DNA from 2 places in the Streptomyces sp. NPDC047022 genome. Region 2 is predicted to be linked to the other one. Evidence: predicted binding sites of a transcription regulator. Region 2 holds the regulator's gene; the other holds the start of a gene.
What was found. The regulator HrcA, encoded in region 2, represses chaperone genes, less so after heat shock. The targets are predictions, from matches to a motif close to TTNGCACTCNGNNNNNCNGAGTGCNAA.
Positions count from the first base shown of each region.

Region 1: a site for HrcA is predicted at 5,349-5,375, ahead of groL (chaperonin GroEL). Genes of this name have one in related genera too.

Region 1 is NZ_JBEYVV010000009.1:39,515-47,760, reverse strand. Features, by position in the region: gene ABZ845_RS12605 (oxidoreductase) at 1-594, opposite strand, end outside; gene ABZ845_RS12600 (cupin domain-containing protein) at 733-1,233, opposite strand; gene ABZ845_RS12595 (alpha/beta fold hydrolase) at 1,379-2,164, shown strand; gene ABZ845_RS12590 (NADH:flavin oxidoreductase) at 2,228-3,358, opposite strand; gene groL (chaperonin GroEL) at 3,566-5,188, opposite strand; gene ABZ845_RS12580 (cold-shock protein) at 5,605-5,808, opposite strand; gene ABZ845_RS12575 (MoaD/ThiS family protein) at 6,272-6,547, opposite strand; gene thrC (threonine synthase) at 6,602-7,882, opposite strand; SAM riboswitch class I at 7,901-8,051, opposite strand; gene ABZ845_RS12565 (glucosyl-3-phosphoglycerate synthase) at 8,193-8,246, shown strand, end outside.
Region 2 is NZ_JBEYVV010000014.1:78,828-87,073, reverse strand. Features, by position in the region: gene ABZ845_RS17235 (VOC family protein) at 1-358, opposite strand, end outside; gene ABZ845_RS17230 (16S rRNA (uracil(1498)-N(3))-methyltransferase) at 383-1,123, opposite strand; gene ABZ845_RS17225 (nitronate monooxygenase) at 1,120-2,196, opposite strand; gene dnaJ (molecular chaperone DnaJ) at 2,410-3,543, opposite strand; gene hrcA (heat-inducible transcriptional repressor HrcA) at 3,544-4,563, opposite strand; gene ABZ845_RS17210 (MBL fold metallo-hydrolase) at 4,768-5,511, shown strand; gene ABZ845_RS17205 (DUF3097 domain-containing protein) at 5,546-6,355, shown strand; gene ABZ845_RS17200 (hypothetical protein) at 6,333-6,560, opposite strand; gene hemW (radical SAM family heme chaperone HemW) at 6,667-7,899, opposite strand; gene ABZ845_RS17190 (SpoIIE family protein phosphatase) at 7,958-8,246, opposite strand, start outside.

The DNA.
Region 1 (8,246 bases), on a different contig from region 2:
GTCCTCACGCGCGTCGATTCCATAGCGGTTCTGCACGCACACCACCGGTGCGATCGCCCGGGCTTCGGCAAGGTGATGCGGCCGGATGCCGGAGACCCCGAGATGCCGGATGAGACCGGCACCGCGCAGTTCGGCGAGGGCCCCGAAGTGCTCCGCGATGGAGTCCTGGCCGTCCATGACGCGCAGGTTGACCAGGTCGAGGTGGTCACGTCCCAGTTGGCGCAGGTTCTCTTCCACCTGACCGCGCAGCTCGTCGGGCCGGGCGGGGGCGCTCCACCCGCCCGAGGCATCCCGCCCCGGTCCGACCTTGGTGGCGATGACGAGGTCGTCCGGGTAGGGCGACAGCGCCGAGTTGATCAGCTCATTGGCGGAGCGGAGCTGCGAGAAGTAGAAGGCCGCGGTGTCGATGTGGTTGACCCCGAGTGCGACGGCCTGCCGCAGGACCCCCAGCACGCGGTCGCGGTCGCTGGGGGTGCCGCGGTGGAAGGGTGCGCTCCCGGTCAGCCGCATGGCACCGAAGCCGATCCGGTTGACCCTCATGTCGCCGAGCAGCCAGGTGCCCGCGACCGCCGCGGATGCCGTCTGCGCCGTCATGCTGCAATGTCCCCCTCAACCTAGCGCCATGATCCATGAGTTGGCGCGGTCATGGACTATGCACGGGCGGCAGCCCCCGGGGGAAGGCGCGGAGCGTGGGGCGAACGTCATAGCGAGAAGGGGAACGCCCGGGCCCCGTCAGACGTTGTCACTGATGTCCGGGGCCACCTGGTAGGAGCTGGTCCGGTAACGGCCGCGGAACTCGGCCAGCAGCTCATCGGTCGCCACGGCTCCGGCGCTCACGGCGGCATGGACGTCGCGGAAGTAGTTCTCGTACCCGGCCGGGGTGTAGAGGCACAGGGCGCGTGCGGGGACCGTCCCCGCGTTGCGGAAACCGTGCGGGGTGCCGCGGGTCGCGGCGAGCAGATCACCGGGACCGGCCGTCACCTCGCCGTCCCCGTTGTGCAGGGTCAACTCCCCTTCCAGAACGTAGAAGTACTCGTCGTGCCCCTCGTGCACATGCGGTCTGGCACCGATGGTTCCGGGGGCGAGACCGAACTCCTCGAAGGCGAAGTGCCCGCCCGTGTGCTCGCCGGTGAGCCGGAAGAAGTGCGCGACACCGGCGACGTCTATGAGCTCACCGTCCGCGGGGCGGCGCAGCAGCGGACGGGCGGGGATCCTGGACTGGTCATCGGTCATGGCGCATTGTGACCCGGGACAGTGACCTTCATCGCTTCAATATCGGCGTGGGCGGAGGGTGGCGCCGGCTCCCTCCCGCTCCCGGAGCCCGGAAGCGTTCCCTTAATGGCTGGCCGATGCGCTGTGACCCTGGGAGCATCCGCACATGCTCGTACTCCACGATGATCTCGGACACCTTTCCTACGACATGACCGGCGACGGCCCGCCCGTCGTGCTCGTGCACGCCGGGGTGGCCGATCACCGCATGTGGGACGCGGTCGTGCCCGCTCTCGCGGAACGTCACACCGTCATCCGGTACGACCTGCGCGGCTTCGGCGAGTCCGCGCTCCCGGCCGGCCCGTTCCGCGAGACCGACGACCTGCGCCGCCTGATGGACCACCTCGGCCACGAACGCGTACGGCTGGTGGGCGCGTCCTGGGGTGGCCGCGTGGCCCTGGACTTCACGCTCACCCACCCGGACCGGGTGCACTCGCTGGCGATGCTCGCCGCGCCCTGGCCTCGTTACCACTGGTCCGAGGACATGATCGCGTACGACGAGGCCGAGACGGCGGCGCTGGACGCCGGCGACCTGGACGCCGCCGTACGCATCAACCTGGACATGTGGCTGCGCGGGCCTGCTCGCGACTGGGACGACGTGGCCGACGGACTGGCCGACCGGCTCCGCGGCCCGCTGCGGACATCGCTGGTGAACCAAGCCACCGTCGGGCAGCACTCCCAGGGTCCCGCGACCGGCGACCTGGCCGCCGTCTCCGTCCCCACGCTGGTGGGCGTCGGCAAGCTGGACGTCGCCGACTTCCAGGACATCGCCCGCCGCTACGCCGCCGGGATCCCCGACGCCACCCTGGTCGAGTTCGCCACCGCCGCCCACCTCATCGCGATGGACATGCCCGCCGAACTGGGCGCGGAACTGCGCTCGTTCCTCGCCCGTTGAAGCCGGGAGCTTCGGAGCCCGGACGGGCCACGGCCGTGGGGGACGTCCGAGTGGGGCCCGCCGTCAGTACAGGCTCTTCATCGCCGCCGCGTCGTACGGCTTCAGCTCCTCGTAGCGGTCGGCCAGTACCTTCGCCGCCCACTCCGGGTCCTGAAGCAGGGCACGGCCGATCGCGACCATGTCGAACTCGTCGCGCTCCATGCGGTCCAGGAGGTCGTCGATGCCCTTGATCGAGGCACCTTCGCCCATGAACGACTTGATGAACTCGCCGTCCAGGCCCACCGAGCCGACGGTGATGACCTGCTTGCCGGTCAGCTTCTTCGTCCAGCCCGCGAGGTTGAGGTCCGAGCCCTCGAACTCCGGGAGCCAGTAGCGGCGGGTGGAGGCGTGGAAGACGTCGACGCCGGCCGCGGCCAGCGGGGCCAGGATCGCCTCCAGCTCCTCGGGGCTCTCGGCGAGCCGGGCGTCGTAGGCCTCCTGCTTCCACTGCGAGTAGCGGAAGATGACCGGGAAATCCGGGGACACTGCCTCGCGTACGGCGGCCACGATCTCCGCGCCGAACTTCGTACGGGCCACCGGGTCGCCGCCGTACGCGTCGCCGCGGCGGTTGGTGCCCTCCCACAGGAACTGGTCCACGAGGTAGCCATGGGCGCCGTGGATCTCCACACCGTCGAAACCGATGCGCTCGGCGTCGGCCGCGGCCCGGGCGAACGCGCCGATCACGGCATCCAGGTCGGCCCGGTCCATGGCCTTGCCGGTGGCCTCGTCGGCGCCGATGCGCAGGCCCGAGGGGCCGACGGCGGGGGCGTCGGAGAACGGCGGCTGGCCCTGCTTGCGCACCATGCCGATGTGCCACAGCTGCGGAACGATCGTGCCGCCCGCCGCGTGCACCGCCTCGGCGACCTTCGCCCAGCCCGCCAGCTGCTCCTCGCCGTGGAAGCGGGGCACACGGTCGCTCTGGCCCGCCGAGTCGTGGCCCACGTACGTGCCCTCGGTGACGATCAGACCGACACCGGCGGCGGCCCGGCGGGCGTAGTACGCCCGCACGTCCTCACCGGGGATGCCGCCCGGGGAGAACATACGGGTCATCGGGGCCATCGCGATCCGGTTCGGGACCGTGAGGCCGTTGAGGGTGATCGGCCGGGACAGGACGCGGGCCGCGCGGGAGGCGGATTCCGAGGCGGTGACGGTCATATGGGGGGCTCCTTGTCGGTGGCTCTGCCCGGGGCACGCGGCTAACCGGTTGGTATGTGCGTATGCATTGTTGCATCGCATAAAACAACTGTCACCGGGCACCCCGTATTCCTCCCCCCGCACCCCGGATACGCCCGAGGGCGGCACCCCCCGTTGTCGGGGAGTGCCGCCCTCGGTCCGAAGGACGGTCGATCAACCAGGGGTCGATCAGAAGTCCATGTCACCGCCCGGCATGCCGCCACCGGCAGGCGCGGCGGCCTTCTCCGGCTTGTCGGCGATGACGGCCTCGGTGGTGAGGAACAGCGCGGCGATGGAGGCGGCGTTCTGCAGCGCGGAACGGGTCACCTTCGCCGGGTCGATGATGCCTTCCTTGACCAGGTCGACGTACTCGCCGGTCGCGGCGTTCAGGCCGTGGCCCGGGGTCAGGTTGCGCACCTTCTCCACCACGACGCCGCCCTCGAGGCCGGCGTTGACGGCGATCTGCTTCAGCGGGGCCTCGAGCGCCAGCTTGACGGCGGCGGCACCGGTGGCCTCGTCGCCCTCCAGCTCCAGCTTCTCGAAGACCTGGGAGGCCTGGAGCAGGGCCACGCCACCACCGGCGACGATGCCCTCCTCGACGGCCGCCTTCGCGTTGCGGACGGCGTCCTCGATGCGGTGCTTGCGCTCCTTGAGCTCGACCTCGGTGGCGGCACCGGCCTTGATGACGGCCACGCCGCCGGCCAGCTTCGCCAGACGCTCCTGGAGCTTCTCGCGGTCGTAGTCCGAGTCGCTGTTCTCGATCTCGGCGCGGATCTGGTTCACGCGGCCCGCGACCTGGTCGGCGGAGCCGGAGCCGTCGACGATGGTGGTCTCGTCCTTGGTGATGACGACCTTGCGGGCGCGGCCCAGGAGGTCCAGGGTCGCGTTCTCCAGCTTGAGGCCGACCTCCTCGGAGATGACCTCGCCGCCCGTGAGGATGGCGATGTCGCCGAGCATGGCCTTGCGGCGGTCACCGAAGCCCGGGGCCTTGACGGCGACGGACTTGAAGGTGCCGCGGATCTTGTTGACGACCAGGGTCGACAGGGCCTCGCCCTCGACGTCCTCGGCGATGATCAGCAGCGGCTTGCCCGACTGCATGACCTTCTCGAGGAGCGGGAGCAGGTCCTTGACCGAGGAGATCTTCTGGTTGGCGATCAGGATGTACGGGTCGTCGAGGACGGCCTCCATACGCTCCATGTCGGTGGCGAAGTACGCCGAGATGTAGCCCTTGTCGAAGCGCATGCCCTCGGTGAGCTCCAGCTCGAGACCGAAGGTCTGCGACTCCTCGACGGTGATGACGCCTTCCTTGCCGACCTTGTCCATGGCCTCGGCGATCAGCTCGCCGATCTGGGTGTCAGCAGCGGAGATGGAGGCCGTGGAAGCGATCTGCTCCTTGGTCTCGACGTCCTTCGCCTGCTCGAGCAGGGCGGCGGAGACGGCCTCGACGGCCTTCTCGATACCGCGCTTGAGGGCCATCGGGTTGGCGCCGGCGGCGACGTTGCGCAGGCCCTCGCGGACCAGCGCCTGGGCGAGAACGGTCGCGGTGGTCGTACCGTCACCGGCGACGTCGTCCGTCTTCTTGGCGACTTCCTTGACCAGCTCGGCGCCGATCTTCTCGTACGGGTCCTCGAGCTCGATCTCCTTGGCGATGGACACACCATCGTTGGTGATCGTGGGGGCGCCCCACTTCTTCTCGAGGACGACGTTGCGGCCCTTGGGGCCGAGCGTCACCTTGACGGCGTCCGCGAGCTGGTTCATGCCGCGCTCGAGGCCGCGCCGCGCCTCCTCGTCGAACGCGATGATCTTGGCCATGTGAAGTGGTCCCTCCAGGACTGGGGGTGATTCCTTCGGACCGCGCCCGCGCCCGCGACGGACGGCCCCGGCCGGAGGTTCCCTGCCCCACCCGGTCCAACGGCCTCACCGACCCGGTCCTTCTTTGTCACTCTCACCTTCAGAGTGCTAACGCCAATGATTAGCACTCGCCCCTGCCGAGTGCAAGCGGCTACCGCGGATCGCGTGGTGAACAAAGGAGCATGATCCGCAGGTGGGCCTGACGATGCGCCCCTGACGAACCGCCCGTGGACACCCCGCCCCGGACGGGTTCCGGAACAGGCCCGCACGGGCCCCCGGACGCGCCCGCACAGGCTCCGGGGCAGACCGAGGGGCTCGCACCCCTATGGGATACGAGCCCCTCGACACGTCGAACAGTTCAGTCGTCGGCGCGCAACTCAACCGGCCAGACGGACCATGTCCGCCTGCGGCCCCTTCTGACCCTGCGAGATCTCGAACTCGACCCGCTGGCCCTCTTCGAGGGTGCGGTAACCGTCCATCTGGATCGCGCTGTAGTGGACGAAAACATCCGCACCACCGTCGACCGCGATGAAGCCGTACCCCTTCTCCGCGTTGAACCACTTGACGGTGCCCTGAGCCATGCCTAACTCCCCTATTACTGGCCCTTGCACAGATCCACACTTCGCGGATCCGGGTCAGACCTCACCCCCCAAACGGTTGGGGGCGTGCGCCGGAACGCGTCGACCGCGGCTGAATGTATCTGTCCAACTGCCGTCTGCAACAGGTCAATCGGACGAGAATTCCGGGCACGACCGATCGGAAATGTACGAACAATGCACGTAAATTCAGGGCAAGTCGGACCCGGCAAAAGGGGTGATCGGCGCAAATATCCCGCACACTTTGGCTACTTCTTGGCGGGGAGAAGGCATGACGCCAGGGTGTTCGATAGGGAAAACCCCGCGTGGTACCCCAACTGTATCGCGCTCAACCACACAGAATTGCCCCCTCCACTTCTCAAGCGGAGGAGGCAATTCGGTGAACTCTCCGTTACCTGCGTTACCGAGGGTAATTTTCCCGCGGATGAGCGGTCTTCGATCGCCGCCGTCAGCCGCCCGCGACCGCCGGGATGATGGAGACGCCCACGCCGTCCGGAGTGGCGGTCTCCAGGCCCTGCTCGAAGCGGACGTCGTCGTCGTTGACGTACACGTTGACGAAACGGCGCAGCTTGCCCTGATCGTCCAGGACGCGGGCGGCGATCCCGGTGTGGTTCTTCTCCAGATCGGCGATGACCTCGGCGAGGGTGGCGCCCTCGGCGGGCACCTCGGCCTGGCCGCCGGTGTAGGTGCGCAGGATGGTGGGGATGCGGACGGTGACGCTCATGGGGTGTGGCCTCCGGTCGGGGTACGGCTGGCGGGGGGTGGGCGAGCGGACGGCTCAGGCGAGCCCGGCCTCGCGGAAGGAGTCGAGGTTCGGGCGGATCGTGGCGGTCAGCCCCGTGCCCGCCACCGCGTCCAGGGTCTTGAGACCGTCACCGGTGTTCAGCACGACCGTCGACTTCGCCGGGTCGAGCACACCGTTCTCGATCAGCTTGCGGGTCACGCCGACCGTCACACCGCCGGCCGTCTCCGCGAAGATGCCCTCGGTGCGGGCGAGCAGCTTGATGGCGTCCACGATCTGCGCGTCCGTCACATCCTCCACCGCGCCACCGGTACGGCGGGCGATGTCGAGGACATAGGGGCCGTCCGCCGGGTTCCCGATCGCCAGCGACTTGGCGATGGTGTCCGGCTTCTGCGGCCTCACCACGTCATGCCCCGCCTTGAACGCGGCCGACACCGGCGAGCAGCCCTCGGCCTGCGCACCGAAGATCTTGTACGGCTTGTCCTCGACGAGACCGAGCGCGACCAGCTCCCGCAGACCCTTGTCGATCTTCGTCAGCTGCGAACCGGAGGCGATGGGGACCACGATCTGGTCGGGCAGCCGCCAGCCGAGCTGCTCGGCGATCTCGTACGCCAGGGTCTTGGACCCCTCCGCGTAGTACGGGCGGAGGTTGACGTTGACGAAGCCCCAGCCCTCGCCCGCCGGGTCGCCGATCAGCTCGGAGCAGAAGCGGTTCACGTCGTCGTAGTTGCCTTCGATGCCGACGAGCTCACCGCCGTAGACCGCGGCCATGACGACCTTGCCCTGCTCCAGGTCGTGCGGGATGAAGACGCAGGAGCGGAAGCCGGCGCGGGCCGCCGCCGCGCCGACCGCGCCCGCGAGATTGCCGGTGGAGGAGCAGGAGAGCGTGGTGAAGCCGAAGGCGCGCGCCGCCTCCAGGGCCTGGGCGACCACGCGGTCCTTGAAGGAGTGCGTCGGGTTGCCGGAGTCGTCCTTCACCCACAGCCCGCCGGTCACTCCGAGCTCGCGCGCGAGATTGTCGGCCTTGACGAGCTCGGTCCAGCCCGGGTTCAGGTTCGGCTTGCCGGCGACGTCCGCAGGGACGGGCAGCAGCGGCGCGTAGCGCCAGATGTTCGCGGGACCCGCCTCGATCCGCTTGCGCAGCTCCTCGGCGTCGTAGCCCGAGAAGTCGTACGCGATCTCCAGCGGCCCGAAGCACTCCTCGCACGCGAAGACCGGGCCGAGCGGCACCCGGTGGCCGCACTCGCGACAGGAAAGTGCCGCGGCGGGACCGAGATCGACGGAGTTCGTGAAGCTTGCAACAGTCTGCGCAGCCATGTCAGGCGAGGCCCTCTCTCCTCATCTTCCTCACGACGCACCTCGCCGTGAGACGGATTTGGCACCTTCCCTAGCCGGGAGCCTCGCTGCGAGCTGCAAAGACGAGAAACCGGCTGGAGGGTTGCCGGGGCTTCATCGGGCCGTGTCCCTCTGCCCCTCTGGATGAGCGGTATGCGGTTGTGGACGCCGGCGACCCCGGATATGCGATGGTCATCGGCGTTGTTCAAGACTGTAACCGAAGGCCAGGACGGTTGAGATAGTCGTCCGAACCGCGAGACAACGTGAGGAGCCGCTGACTGTGCCGCAGACCGTGCTGGAAGAAGTCGAGCGCTGGCTGGCCACCCGCTCCTGGTCCGTGGCCGAT
Region 2 (8,246 bases):
CCAGGTTGCCCTCCGGGTCCTTGAGGTGGGCGACGCGCATACGGTCGGTCATGGGGGCCGGTCCGTGCAGCAGCGTCGCGCCCCGGGACACTATCTCCTCGCAGTACGCGTCCAGATCGTCCAGGCGCAGCACCACCATCGAGCGGTGGCCCGTCGCCGCCTCGCCCAGTTCGCCGAGCATCCCGGCCATCATGGCCCGGTCCTGGAGCGCGATACCCGCCGAGCCGGTGCTGGGACTGAACTTCTCGTACGGGCCGTTCTCCGCCCCCGACTGGGGCTTGAGACCGAGGACTTCGGCATAGAAGCGGTAGCACGCGGCGAAGTCCGAGACCAGCAGCCGTATCTGTGCGAGTTCCACGGCGTCCCCTCGTGGGTCAGTGGGTCAGGACCATCGGCCCGTGCGGCCGAGCAGCAGCGCTGCCGCCGCGGTGCCGGCGGTCGATGTACGCAGGACAGTACGCCCCAGGCGGAACGGCCTCGCGCCCGCCTCCCCGAACAGCGCCAGCTCCTCGGGGGACACGCCTCCCTCGGGTCCGACGATCAGCACGATCTCGCCCTGGGCGGGGAGTTCGACGGTCGCGAGCGGTTCGTCGCCGCTCTCGTGCAGCACGGCCGCGAAGTCGGCCTCGGCCACAAGTGCTGCGACCTGCTTGGTCGTCGCGGCGTCCGCGACCTCCGGGAAGCGCACCCGGCGGGACTGCTTGCCCGCCTCGCGGGCGGTGGCCCGCCACTTGCCCAGCGACTTCAGCCCCCGGTCGCCCTTCCACTGGGTGATGCACCGGGAGGCCGCCCAGGGGACTATCGCGTCGACGCCCACCTCGGTCATGGTCTCCACGGCGAGTTCGCCCCGGTCACCCTTGGGCAGGGCCTGGACGACGGTGATGCGCACCGGCGCGGGCGGCTCCTCGTGGACGGCCTCCAGGTCCATGACCACCAGCCGGTCCTTGCCCTCGGCGGCCTTCACCACGCCCTCGGCCCAGTGCCCCTGACCATCGGTCAGGACCACGTCCTCGCCGGGCCGCAGTCGCTTCACGGAGACGGCGTGGCGCCCCTCGGGTCCGTCGAGCACGAACTCCGGCCCCACGGCGTCGAGTCGGTCCACGATGAACACTGGAGCCGTCATCGCCCGGCACCTCCCGCCGACAACGCTGTCGTGGCGGCCTTCAGTTCCGCCGCCAGCACCTGCACCAGCTGTCCGGCCGGCAGTTCACGGACCAGGCGGTGCCCCTGCCCGGCGAACAGCGCCATGCCCTGCGCGTCGCCCGCCTTCGCCGCCGCCTTGCGCACCGGCGAGGTGAGGTGGTTGATCTCGGGGTACGCGGCGGGCGCGTAGGGTCCGTGCTCCCGGATGAACCGGTTGACCAGAGCGCGCGCCGGGCGCCCGGAGAACGCACGGGTCAGGCCCGTGCGGACGAACAAGGGGTCGGTCAGTGCCCGCTTGTACACGGGAGCGGCTCCGGACTCGGGGGTCGGGATGAACGCGGTGCCGAGCTGCGCCGCGCTCGCGCCCGCCGCGAGTGCGGCGGCGATCTGGCTGCCGCGCATGAGGCCGCCCGCCGCCACGACCGGGATCTCCACGGTCTCGCGCATCTGGGCGAGGAGGGTGAGCAGGCCGATACCGGACCCGTCGTTCTCCTGGATGTCCCGGTGGGTGCCCTGGTGGCCGCCGGCCTCGATGCCCTGCGCGATCACGGCGTCGGCACCCGCGTTCTGCACCGCGAGCGCCTCGTCGGCCGTGGTCGCCGTGACGAGGGTGACGGTGCCCGCGCGCCGCAGGGACTCCAGGATCTCCGGGGCGGGGACCCCGAAGTGGAAGGAGACGGCCGGCACCGGGTTGTCGAGCAGGACGGCCAGCTTGACGTCGTAGCCGTCGTCGCGCCCGCTGTCCGGGTCGCCCAGTTCGGTGTCGTACCAGGTGGCCTCGCCGGCCAGCTGGTTGGCGTAGACCTCGACGGCGGCCGGGTCGGCGGACTCCGGCTGCGGCAGGAACACGTTCACGCCGAAGGGGCGGCTCGTGAGTCCGCGCACCTGCTTGATCTCCTGGTACATACCGTCGGCGGTCTTGTAACCGGCGGCGAGAAACCCCAGTCCCCCGGCCTCGGACACGGCGGCGGCCAGCTGCGGCACGGCGATGCCGCCCGCCATGGGGGCCTGCACGATCGGATGTCTGAGGAGATCGGTCAGTGCGGAGGACATGACCGCATCGTGTCACGTACTCGGCACAAGTCCGAATCCAGCCGTCCCCCGGCCTATTCCAGGGGACGGCCTCACGGGTGAGGGGCTCCGTCAGCGCCCGTTGAACGCATCCTTCAACCGCGAGAACAACCCCTGCTGCCCTGGCTGACTGTGCCTGCCCGGGGGACAACCCCCGGACCCCCGGCCGGGCCCACCGCGCCCTCACCAGCGCGATCAGCGCCCGTTGAACGCATCCTTCAACCGCGAGAACAACCCCTGCTGCCCTGGCTGGAACTGGCCCTGGGGCCGTTCCTCGCCGCGCAGTGCAGCCAGTTCCCTGAGCAGGCGCTCCTGCTCGGGGTCCAGCTTCGTCGGGGTCTGGACCTCGACATGCACGATCAGGTCGCCCCGGCCGCCGCCGCGCAGATGCGTGACACCGCGGCCGTGCATCGGGATCGACTGCCCGGACTGCGTACCGGGGCGGATGTCGACCTCCTCCAGGCCGTCCAGCGTCTCCAGCGGGACCTTCGTGCCGAGGGCCGCCGCCGTCATGGGGATGGTGACCGTGCAGTGCAGGTCGTCGCCGCGGCGCTGGAACATCGAGTGCGGCAGTTCGTGGATCTCGACGTACAGGTCTCCGGCGGGGCCGCCGCCGGGGCCGACCTCGCCCTCGCCCGCGAGCTGGATCCGCGTGCCGTTGTCGACACCCGCCGGGATCTTGACCGTGAGCGTACGGCGGGACCGTACGCGCCCGTCGCCCGCGCACTCCGGGCACGGGTTGGGGACGATCGTGCCGAAGCCCTGGCACTGCGGACACGGCCGCGACGTCATGACCTGGCCCAGGAAGGACCGCGTGACCTGCGACACCTCACCACGGCCACGGCACATGTCACAGGTCTGCGCGGAGGTGCCGGGCGCGGCGCCCTCTCCGTTGCAGGTGTTGCAGACGACGGCCGTGTCGACCTGGATGTCCTTCGTCGTACCGAAGGCCGCCTCGTCGAGCTCGATCTCCAGCCGGATCATGGCGTCCTGGCCCCGGCGGGTGCGCGAGCGCGGTCCGCGCTGCGACGCCGTGCCGAAGAACGCGTCCATGATGTCGGAGAAGTTCCCGAAGCCGCCCGCGCCGAAGCCGCCCGCACCGCCGCCCGCCTGGGACAGCGGGTCGCCGCCGAGGTCGTAGACCTGCTTCTTCTGCGGGTCCGAGAGCACCTCGTACGCGGCGTTGATCTCCTTGAACCGCTCCTGCGTCTTCGGATCGGGATTGACGTCCGGGTGCAGCTCGCGCGCGAGCCGGCGGAACGCCTTCTTGATCTCTTCCTGCGACGCGTCGCGGCGCACGCCGAGCACGGCGTAGTAGTCCGTGGCCACTTACGACTCCGCCAGGATCTGTCCGACGTACCGTGCCACCGCTCGTACCGCTCCCATCGTTCCCGGGTAATCCATGCGGGTCGGTCCGACCACGCCGAGTTTCGCTACTGCTTCGCCGCCCGAACCGTAGCCCACGGAGACCACGGACGTGGAGTTGAGTCCCTCATGCGCGTTCTCATGGCCGATACGCACCCGCATGGCCGGATCCTTTGCCTCGCCCAGCAGCTTGAGGAGCACGACCTGCTCCTCAAGTGCCTCCAGCACGGGGCGGATCGTGAGAGGGAAGTCATGTCCGAAACGGGTGAGATTGGCGGTGCCGCCGATCATCAGCCGCTCCTCGGTCTCCTCCACGAGCGTCTCCAGGAGGGTGGAGAGCACCACCGCGACCGTGCCGCGGTCCTCCGGCTCCTCGAAGGCCTCGGGAAGGTCCTGCACAAGCTGAGGAACGTCCGCGAAGCGGCGGCCCGCGACACGGCTGTTGAGCCGTGCGCGCAGATCCGCGAGAGACGTTTCTCCGAACGGCGCCGGGCAGTCGATCATGCGCTGCTCGACCCGTCCCGTGTCCGTGATCAGCACGAGCATCACCCTCGCGGGCGCCATGGACAGCAGCTCCACGTGCCGCACCGTCGAGCGGGTCAGCGACGGGTACTGCACGACGGCGACCTGCCGGGTGAGCTGCGCGAGCAGCCGCACCGTACGCGCCACGACGTCGTCCAGGTCGACGGCGCCCTCCAGGAAGTTCTGGATCGCGCGTCGCTCGGGCGGGCTCATGGGCTTGACGGCCGCGAGCTTGTCCACGAAGAGACGGTAGCCCTTGTCCGTGGGGATACGTCCGGCGCTGGTGTGCGGCTGGGCGATATAGCCCTCGTCCTCCAGCACGGCCATGTCGTTGCGGACGGTGGCGGGGGAGACGCCGAGGTTGTGGCGCTCGGTCAGTGCCTTGGAGCCGACCGGCTCCTCGGTGCCGACGTAGTCCTGGACGATGGCGCGCAGCACTTCGAGCCTGCGTTCACTGAGCATCGCGCGCACCTCCAGCGTTGCGTCCCCGTTGGCGTTTCCCCTGGCACTCCGCGCATCCGAGTGCCAGCAATCCCGGAGTCAGTGTACGGCGGGCGGGTACGCCCCCGGCAAGGGCGGGCGACTGCGCCGTACCGACGTGTACCGACCTGTCCCGGCGTGTCCTTCCAGGCCCGGCGGCCGGGCGACTGCCGATAGCGTCGGGGCATGACGGAGTCGGGACAGTTGTGGGAAGGGACCGGCTGGGAGGCGCTCGGACCGCGGGCGGGGCGCAGGCGGCTCCCGGTCTGGGACTGCACGGCGGGGCTGGTCGCGGGTGAGCACTCGGCGCTTCTGGTCGACGCGGGGTCGAGCCTCGGCGAGGGCGCGCGGCTGCGTGCCGAGGCGCGCCTGCTGCTCGCTCCCCTGGGCGGGGACCGGGATGTGACGCATCTCGCGCTCACGCACCCGCACTTCGACCATGTCTTCGGGGCGGCCTCGTTCCCGGGCGCGGAGGTGTTCGGCGCGGTGGGCGTCGAGACGGTGTTCGCCCATGAGCGTGCCGAACTGGCCGCGGACGGGGTGCGGTACGGCCTGGACCCGCGGGAGGCGACCGACGCCGCGGGCGCGCTGTCCGCTCCGGACCATCTGGTCTCGGGCGAGTGGACGCTGGACCTGGGCGGGGTGCGGGTGCTGCTGGCGAACGTGGGCCCCGGTCATACGGCCCACGATCTGGTGGTCCTCGTCCCAGGGGAGCGGGAGGTGGTGTTCTGCGGGGACCTGGTGGAGGAGTCCGGGGAGCCGCAGGCGGGCCCGGACGCGGTGCCCGCGCAGTGGCCGGCGGCGCTGGACCGGCTGCTGGAACTGGGCGGGGAGGACGCGCTGTACGTGCCCGGTCACGGTGCGGTCGTGGACGCCGCGTTCGTGCGTGCACAGCGCGATGAACTGGCCGCGCGTTTCGGCGTGTCGTAGAACCGGGCGAACGCCTTCTCCTATCGTCATCCGAATGCGCCAGTACTCGCCGGATCTGACCCCTCCGTGGAAGAAGCCCCAGCCCGTGCCGGAGGTCCCGGCGGAGCCCGGTCTGGTGGTGGAGGAGCCGGGGACCGGCTTCTGCGGCGCGGTGATCCGCTGCGAGGCGGGCACGGTGACGCTGGAGGACCGCTTCGGCAAGCACCGCGTCTTCCCGCTTCAGCCACGGGGTTTCCTGCTCGAGGGCAGGGTGGTGACCCTGGTCCGCCCCTCGGCCGCCCCGGCCCGTCCCACGCGCACGGCGTCGGGTTCGGTGGCCGTCCCGGGCGCGCGGGCGCGGGTGGCCCGTGCGGGCCGTATCTATGTCGAGGGACGCCACGACGCGGAACTGGTCGAGCGGGTGTGGGGCGACGACCTGCGCATCGAGGGAGTGGTGGTCGAGTACCTGGAGGGCGTGGACGACCTGCCCTCGATCGTGGAGTCCTTCTCCCCCGGCCCCGACGCCCGCCTCGGCGTCCTGGTGGACCATCTGGTCCCCGGCACCAAGGAGTGGAGGATCGCGCAGTCGGTGACGAGCGAGCACGCTCTGGTGGTGGGCCACCCGTACATCGACATCTGGGAGGCCGTGAAGCCGTCGTCCCTCGGCATCGGCGGGTGGCCGCGCGTCCCGCACGGCGAGGACTGGAAGAAGGGCGTGTGCCGCGCACTGGGCTGGCCGGAGAACACGGGCGAGGCGTGGCAGCGGATCCTGTCCCGGGTGGGGTCCTACAAGGACCTGGAACCGGCGCTGCTGGGGAGAGTGGAGGAACTGATCGACTTCGTCACGGGTAGCGGTGGGGTTTGACGCCGGGCAGAGTCCCGAACTCGCTGGTGTCGAGTTCGAGTCCCAGAGCCTTCAACGGCAACGGGTCTCCGAACGGGATGATCTCCTGGCTGCGGTAGCCGATTACCCCCCGGAGAAGCTCCATCTTGACGCCCTCTGGAGGCTCGAGCTCCTCGAAGATCTTCGCCATGCCGGTGGTCATCGGTCGGTCGTCCACAGCGGTCATCTCCGCAGCCCTCCGGTTTGCCGCCACCGTGCAATTACGGCGGCAGCCTACGAATCAGGTTAGGTACCGAACCGGCCTTCCGCATCGATTCACTCACCGCAGTGAATCAATCCACCAGGTCCCGCACCACGGCGTCCGCCAGCAGCCGCCCGCGCAGCGTCAGCACCGCACGTCCCTCCTCGTACGGTCCCTGCTCGAGCAGGCCCTCCGACAGTGCCCGCCGGGATGCCGCGAGCCCCCGCTCCTTCAGCAGGGACAGGGGCGCGCCCTCCCTCAGCCGCAGCTCCAGCAGGACGCGTTCCACCCGGCGGTCCTCCGCCGAGAGAAGCTCGCGTCCCGCGCCCGGGGAGCGGCCCTCCGCCAGGGCCGCCGCGTACGCGCCAGGGTGCTTCACGTTCCACCAGCGGACCCCGCCCACATGGCTGTGGGCGCCGGGGCCCGCGCCCCACCAGTCGGCGCCGCGCCAGTACAGCTCGTTGTGCAGGCAGCGCGCCGGCTCGGACGTGGACCAGTTGGAGACCTCGTACCAGTCGTAGCCCGCCGCGCCCAGCACCTCGTCGGCGATCAGATAGCGGTCCGCGTGGACGTCGTCGTCCGTCATCGGTATCTCGCCCCGGCGGATACGGCGGGCGAGCTGCGTGCCCTCCTCCACGATCAGCGCGTACGCCGAGATGTGGTCAGGACCCGCACCGAGCGCCGCCTCGAGCGAGGCCCGCCAGTCGTCGTCCGACTCCCCCGGGGTGCCGTAGATCAGGTCCAGGTTCACGTGCTCGAAGCCCGCCGCACGCGCCTCGGCCACGCAGGCCTCGGGGCGGCCCGGGGTGTGGGTGCGGTCCAGGATCTTCAGGACGTGCGGGCGCGCGCTCTGCATACCGAAGGAGATCCGGTTGAAGCCGCCCTCCCGGAGTGCGGCCAGATAGCGCTCGTCCACCGACTCCGGGTTCGCCTCGGTCGTGACCTCCGCGTCCGCGGCGAGGCCGAACTCGTCGCGGACGGCTCCCAGCATCCGTACGAGATCGTCGGCGGCCAGCAGGGTGGGCGTACCGCCGCCGACGAACACCGTGCGCACCTCGCGCGGGTCGTCGCCCAGTACCTTGCGGGCCAGCCGGACCTCGTCGGTCAGGGTCCCCGCGTAGTTGTCCCGGGACGCCAGCACCCCGCCCGTCCCACGCAGCTCCGTCGCCGTGTAGGTGTTGAAGTCGCAGTAGCCGCAGCGCGTGGCGCAGTACGGCACGTGGAGGTAGAAGCCGAGAGGGCGCTCGGCGGCCCCGGCCAGGGCGTGCGCCGGCAGCGCTCCGTCGTGGGGGACGGGTTCGCCGTCGGGGAGTGCGGAAGGCATGTCCTCCATTGTCCCGTACCGCCGGGACTGCTCACCTTGCCCGCCGCGGTCGCCTAGCTCACTCCGCCTGGAGCACCAGCAGCGCCAGGTCGTCCTCCGGCGGCTTCGCCCCGAAGCCGTGCACCAGTCCCCTGATCCGCTCCGCGATCAGCTGCGCGTTCAGCCCGGCGCAGTCGGAAAGGGCCACCGCGAGCCCGTCGCCGTCGTCGAACTGGCGCGAGCCGCAGCGCCGCTCGGTCACGCCGTCCGTGACGCACAGCAGCGTGTCGCCGAGGTGGAGGTCGAACGTCTCACTGGTGTAGGCCACGTCCTCGATGACCCCGAGGAGCGTCTGCGACCGGACGACG